Linked DNA regions of Desulfurobacterium sp. TC5-1. The protein of the gene in region 1 binds, or shares a complex with, the protein of each later gene. Links are inferred from orthologs where the notes say so. Each region holds a gene or a part of one and is shown on either strand. Other genes may lie near its edges. The genes, in order: nusB and rpsJ.

Evidence for each region.
Region 2: the proteins of nusB (region 1) and rpsJ are in contact, whole or in part, in a solved structure (PDB 3D3B), measured with the Escherichia coli proteins. The link is inferred for Desulfurobacterium sp. TC5-1 from one-to-one orthologs.

Annotation. Positions count from the first base shown.
Region 1 is NZ_ATXC01000001.1:17,677-20,802, reverse strand. What follows is about bases 128-2,929. They hold nusB (transcription antitermination factor NusB), read right to left. Parts: upstream 1,839-2,929; coding sequence 1,416-1,838; downstream 128-1,415. Other genes in these bases: fabK (enoyl-[acyl-carrier-protein] reductase FabK), read right to left, coding at 2,380-2,929; ribE (6,7-dimethyl-8-ribityllumazine synthase), read right to left, coding at 1,852-2,304; lpxI (UDP-2,3-diacylglucosamine diphosphatase LpxI), read right to left, coding at 625-1,419; H153_RS0100150 (MBL fold metallo-hydrolase), read left to right, coding at 128-638. Outside these bases: more of H153_RS0100150, read left to right, coding at 1-127; more of fabK, read right to left, coding at 2,930-3,126. UniProt on the Escherichia coli protein: Part of the processive rRNA transcription and antitermination complex (rrnTAC). The complex forms an RNA-chaperone ring around the RNA exit tunnel of RNA polymerase (RNAP).
Region 2 is NZ_ATXC01000001.1:1,257,950-1,261,231, forward strand. What follows is about bases 119-3,076. They hold rpsJ (30S ribosomal protein S10), read right to left. Parts: upstream 1,775-3,076; coding sequence 1,463-1,774; downstream 119-1,462. Other genes in these bases: rplW (50S ribosomal protein L23), read right to left, coding at 119-190; rplD (50S ribosomal protein L4), read right to left, coding at 187-813; rplC (50S ribosomal protein L3), read right to left, coding at 824-1,447; tuf (elongation factor Tu), read right to left, coding at 1,787-2,983. In the rest of the region: more of rplW, read right to left, coding at 1-118; fusA (elongation factor G), read right to left, coding at 3,127-3,282. UniProt on the Escherichia coli protein: Involved in the binding of tRNA to the ribosomes. Part of the processive rRNA transcription and antitermination complex (rrnTAC). The complex forms an RNA-chaperone ring around the RNA exit tunnel of RNA polymerase (RNAP).

The DNA.
Region 1 (3,126 bases):
AAGGTTTAAACCCTCACTGGCTATCTGCGATAATTGTTTCCCACAGGCACCTTGACCACTGTGCCGATGTTAACCACGTTATTGAAACGATAACGTTAGGTGGAAAGAGGAAGAAAGGTATTCTTCTCTGCCCCGAAGACGCCATTTCCGAAGACCCTGTGGTTCTTAAATTCACAAGAAGCAACCTTCAAGAAACGGTTACTATAAAAGAAGGTTTTTCAAGGGCGATAGGTAACGCAAAAGTCTCATTCCCCATAAAGCACGTTCACGGCGTTGAAACCTACGGAATTGTAATAAAAAATAGCACTGAAACGATATCTTTAGGTTACATTGCAGACACAAAGTTCTTCGAAAAACTCATTGAAGCCTACTCAAAAGTTAAGGTTCTCATAATGAACGTAACTTTGAAAGACCCAAAACCGAACATTCCACATCTTTCCACCATTGACGCAAAAAGGCTGATTGAAGGAATCAAACCGGACATTGCCATAATGACCCACTTTGGAAGAACGATGGTTTATGCAAAACCCTGGGAAATCGCCCGGAGGTTAACAGATGAAACAGGTATTGAAACAGTAGCTGCCTGGGATAACATGATCTTTGATCTTGAAACACTAAAACCTGTTAGACAGCGATAACGGTAACACCAAACTTCCTGGCCTTCCTTATAAGTTCGTTTCTATCAAGAATAAAGGTTTTTCCCGCCTCAACACAGAGGGCACGACCGCCAAGAGAACCAATCTTTTCAATGGTATTTACGCCAATCGTTGGAACATCAATTCTCATATCTTGACCCTTCCTTGCCGCCTTACAAACGACAAAACCTTTTCCTGCAAGTTCGGCAGCCCTTTCAATACATTTATCGGTACCCTCTATTCCTTCAACGGCAATAACAACTCCATTCTTTACAACAACAGTCTGTCCTACATCAAGAGAAGCTATCTCTTTTGCAATTCTAAATCCAAACTCCACATCTTTCTCAAGATCTCTGTTAACCTTTCCGGTAAGAATACCTCTTTCAGGAAGAAGGTGTGAAAGAAAAGGCGTTGGATCAATGACCTCAACACCTAACTTTTCTATCTCCTTTATAATACCGCCTATTATCGCTTCAGCCCTTTTATCCTTAAGGGAAAAAAGGAAAGTGACAGCTTTAATGTCAAGATTTTTTAAAGATAAAGCTTCAGAATGTTCAACCTTGCCAAGAATCGCCATCTTATCGGGACGCTCTTTTTTAACAAACGACAAAAATTTGCCAAGTTTAAAAGGTTCTATTTCATAAACTTTATCAGCAAAACTGTAAACTTTGTTATCTGTTATCCCTCTAATTGCAAAGAGAACAGTCTCATTTCCCTTTTGTGAAGTGCTTTTTAAAAATTCAAGAGGCAGATTTCCACTTCCAGCAAGAAGCCCTATTTTCATCTTTCCTTTGCAATCCTGTCAAGAATGGCATTCACAAACTTTGGTGATTTTTCATCTTCACCATACTCTTTAGCTATCTCAACAGCATCGTTGATAATGGCCGGAACAGGAGAGAGAGAACCGTTAAGTATCTCTGTCGTTGCAAGACGCAAAATAGCTCTATCAACAGGAAGAAGTCTATCTAAAGTCCACCCTTTCTTAAGGAATTTTGAAATAACAGCATCAACCTCTTCCTGATGAGATACAGCAGTATCAAAAAGCTTTTCAGATAGAGAAATTACCTCTGAAGATTCCCCTTCAACCTCTTCTCTGTAAATAGATTTCACCTCTTCAGGCTCAAAATTTCCAATATCGTACTGATAAAGCATCAAAACTGCATGCTCCCTTGCCCGTCTTTTATCTTTATTTGAAAGCGGCATTATTAATCCCCATTTACTTAAATAGATTGACTATCTCTATCGCTGAAAGGGCAGCTTCCCAGCCTTTATTCCCTGCCTTTGTTCCAGCTCTGTCTATTGCCTGCTCAACTGTGTCAGTTGTCAATACCCCAAAGGCTACCGGTTTTTCGAGAGAAAGGGAAACATTCGCTATTCCCTTGCTGACCTCTGCCGCTACATAGTCAAAGTGAGGCGTCTCTCCCCTGATAACGGCACCAAGGGCAATAACGGCATCGTAATCTCTCTTACCAACCTTTTTAACGGCAAGGGGCAGCTCAAAAGCACCAGGAACTTTATAAATATCAATGTTATCTTCGCTCCCACCGTGCCTAACTATACAATCAATAGCTCCCTCTAAAAGTCTATCTGTTATAAAAGCGTTAAACCTGCTAACAACGATGGCAAACTTTAAACCTTCTGCGTCAAGATTTCCTTCATAAACTTTCATGGCATTTCCCTTTCAAAGGTTTGAGTTGATTATATCAGAGGGGAAGGCAAACACCCTTCCACTTTAAACTGAAAATTACTTTCCAAATCTATCACAGAGAACCTTTAACGTTTTCTCAGCACCTTCCATAACATCTTTTATTATCTCTTCAACAGTCTCTTCTTTATTAACATAGCCAACAACCTGACCTGCCATAACGGAACCCCACTCTATATCTCCCTGTTCCGCCGCAAGCCTGAGCCTTCCCCTTCCAAGTTCCTCAAGCTGCTCTTTGGGTGCACCGGAAAACTCAAGCTCTTCAAATTTCTTTGTCAGCTTATTTTCTATAAGCCTAACTGGATGCCCAGTTGTAAGGCCTGTTACGGTAACCTGATTAAATCTTGCCTTAAGAATTTTTTCCTTATACTTAGGATGAACATTACACTCCTTGGCAGCAAGAAACCGTGTTCCCATCTGAATACCTTCAGCACCAAGTGCAAAAGCAGCTGCCGCCTGTTCTCCAAGGGCTATACCACCCGCTGCAATAACAGGTATTGAAACGGCCCTTACAATGGCCGGAATAAGAACCATCGTCGTAAGCTTACCTATGTGACCTCCAGCCTCCATACCTTCTGCTATAACAGCATCACATCCTATCCTTTCCATTCTCTTTGCAAGAGCATCACTTGCAACAACAGGTATAACCTTTATTCCCTTTTCTTTAAAAGCAGGAATATACTTTCCAGGATTTCCCGCACCTGTTGTAACAACAGGCACCTCTTCGTCAAGGCAAACCTGAATGATCTCTTCAGCATTAGGCATCATTAACATTATGTTAACGCC
Region 2 (3,282 bases), 1.2 Mb from region 1 along the record:
CCTTAACATTAAAGATCTTTTCTACAGCCTCTTTTATCTCCGGCTTTGTAGCATCCATTGCCACTTCAAAAGTAATCTTCGTAATCTTCCTGGTCTCTTTTGTCTTTGAACTCTTAACTTCCATGTTCGCAAGGCGAACGCTCTTTTCCGTTACAATCGGACGGACGATTATATCATAAGGAGTCTTCATCTTGATAACCTCTCCTCTAATTTAGGTAGAGTGGATTTGAAGAAGATGCACTTATCGTAGCAGAGCATGTCATAAACGTTTAATCCGTCAATTTCAAGAAGCTTTACGTTTGGAAGGTTTCTGAAAGACTTCCATGTGTTCTCTTCAAGTTCAGGAACAACAATCAGAACCTTCTCATTTTCAAGTCCAAGATTCTTGAGAAACTCAACAGCCTGCTTTGTCTTTGGAGTTTCAAAGGCAAAATCTTCAACAACGATTATTGAACCGTCGCCAAGCTTACCCGCTACAACACTTCTAAGGGCAACCTTCCTAACCTTTTTAGGTAAGTTGTAAGAGTAATCTCTTGGCTTTGGACCAAAAACCACTCCACCACCTACCCACTGAGGTGCACGGATAGAGCCCTGTCTTGCCCTTCCTGTGTGCTTCTGAGGCCAGGGCTTCCTTCCACCACCTCTAACTTCAGCTCTCGTCTTGGTAGAGTGGGTTCCTCTCCTGCGCTTTGCAAGCTGCCACTTAACTGTTTCCCATATAGCGTGGCTCTTTATAGGCGCATTAGCTATGTCATCACTTATAGAAACAGTCCCAACTTCCTGATTTGCAGTATTCAACACCTTAATTTCCATAGTTCACCCCTTACTTTCCTTTAACTACTACAAAGGAGCCTTTATGTCCTGGAATAGCACCTTTAACAAGAATAAGGTTTTTCTCCGGAATTACATCAACGATTTCAAGGTTCTTAACCGTAACCTGTGCATTACCATAGTGTCCTGCCATTTTCTTACCCTTGTGCACTCTGCCGGGGAATGCACAGGCACCTATTGAACCAGGACCTTCGTGGAAGTCTGAACCGTGAGACTTTCTACCACCACCAAAGCCCCATCTCTTGTGGTAACCGGCGAAACCGCGACCTTTTGATGTTCCCGTCACATCCACCTTTTCGCCAGGCTGGAAAATTTCAACGGTTATTTTGTCACCAACGTCATACTTATCAACATCATCAAATTTAACTTCTTTAAGAAATCTTACCGGCTTAATACCAGCCTTTTTAAAGTGGCCTAAAAGTGGCTTTGGAAACTTACTCTCAGCCTTGTTCTTTTCCATAAAGCCAAGCTGAAGAGCAGTATAGCCGTCTTTGTCTTCTGTCTTTTTCTGAACAACAGTACACGGACCTGCCTCTATTACAGTAACGGCAAGTGCCTTTCCGTCTTCAGTAAAAACTTGAGTCATACCAATCTTTCTACCGAGGATTCCTTTCATTGTTTCACCTCTTTATTAGTCAAGCTTAATCTCTACATCAACACCGGCGGGAAGCTTGAGATCCATGAGCGCTTCCACGGTTTGAGGTTTTGGATTCTTAATATCAAGAAGTCTCCTATGTCTCCTTATCTCAAACTGCTCCTGCGAATACTTGTACTTGTGCGGAGACCTTATTACGCTCCATACGGAACGTTTTGTCGGAAGAGGAATGGGACCGGCAACAATGGCGCCAGTCCTCTTCACTGTATCAATTATCTCCTGCACTGATCTATCAAGTAATCTATGATCATAAGCCATAAGTTTTATTCTTATGCGATCCTGAGCCATTACCTACCCCTCTTAGTCTAAAATCTCAGTAACAACACCTGCACCTACAGTTCTACCACCTTCACGGATAGCAAATCTGAGTCCCTCTTCTATAGCTACAGGTTTGAGTAGTTCTACTTCAAATGTTACGTTGTCTCCAGGCATTACCATCTCTACGCCTTCAGGTAGCTTTACCTTCCCTGTTACGTCTGTGGTCCTGAAGTAAAATTGTGGCTGGTATCCGTTGAAGAATGGTGTGTGTCTTCCGCCTTCTTCTTTTGAGAGTATGTATACTTCTGCCTTGAATTTCTTGTGGGGGTTGATTGAGCCAGGCTTGGCTACTACCATTCCTCTTTCTACTTCGTCTTTGCCTACGCCTCTTAAAAGTATTCCTACGTTGTCGCCAGGCATGGCTTCGTCAAGTAGTTTCCTGAACATTTCTATTCCTGTCGCTACTGTCTTGATCGGTTCTTCCCTTAGTCCAACTATTTCTACTTCTTCGCCTACTTTGAGTGTTCCTCTTTCTACTCTTCCTGTTACTACTGTTCCTCTTCCTGAGATTGAGAATACGTCTTCTATCGGCATGAGGAATGGTTTGTCTGTTTCTCTTACCGGTTCCGGTACGTATTCGTCAAGGGCTTGTACGAGTTCGTAGATTGGTTGACAGTCCGGGCATTCCGGTGATGTGCATTCAAGTGCTTTGAGGGCAGATCCCCTGATTACCGGTACTTCGTCTCCAGGGAATCCGTATTCGTTGAGTAGTTCTCTTACTTCAAGTTCTACCAGTTCAAGTAGTTCTTCGTCGTCTACCATGTCGCATTTGTTTAGGAATACTACTATGTATGGTACGTTAACTTGTCTCGCAAGTAGTACGTGTTCTCTCGTCTGTGGCATCGGTCCGTCTGCAGCTGATACTACGAGTATGGCTCCGTCCATCTGGGCAGCACCGGTGATCATGTTCTTGATGTAGTCCGCGTGGCCAGGGCAGTCTACGTGGGCGTAGTGGTATTTGTCTGATTCGTATTCTACGTGGGCCGTCGCTATCGTGATTCCCCTCTCTCTTTCTTCCGGTGCTTTGTCTATGTTGTCGTATGATACTTCTTGTGCCATCCCTTTGAGTGCAAGACAGTGGGTTATGGCCGCTGTGAGTGTCGTCTTACCGTGGTCTACGTGTCCTATCGTTCCCACGTTCTTGTGGGGTTTCGTCCTTTCAAATTTTTCTTTCGCCATGTTCCTTTCCTCCTTAAAACCTTATTGCTTTTTAAAAGAACAAAAAAAATTTTTCGCAGGTGTGAATTATATTCCTTTCCCTGCAATTGTAAAGTCCTTATAAAGTAAATCCCCCCGAAGGGGGATTTTAAAAGTTACAAATATTACTTGCTTCTCTCACCTATTATCTGCTCGGCAACGTTTGATGGCACTTCTTCGTAATGGCTAAATCTCATTATGTAGGTAGCTCTACCCTGTGTCATTGAACGAAGATCAGTAGCGTAACCAAACATTTCGGCAAGAGGTACCATCGCCTTAAT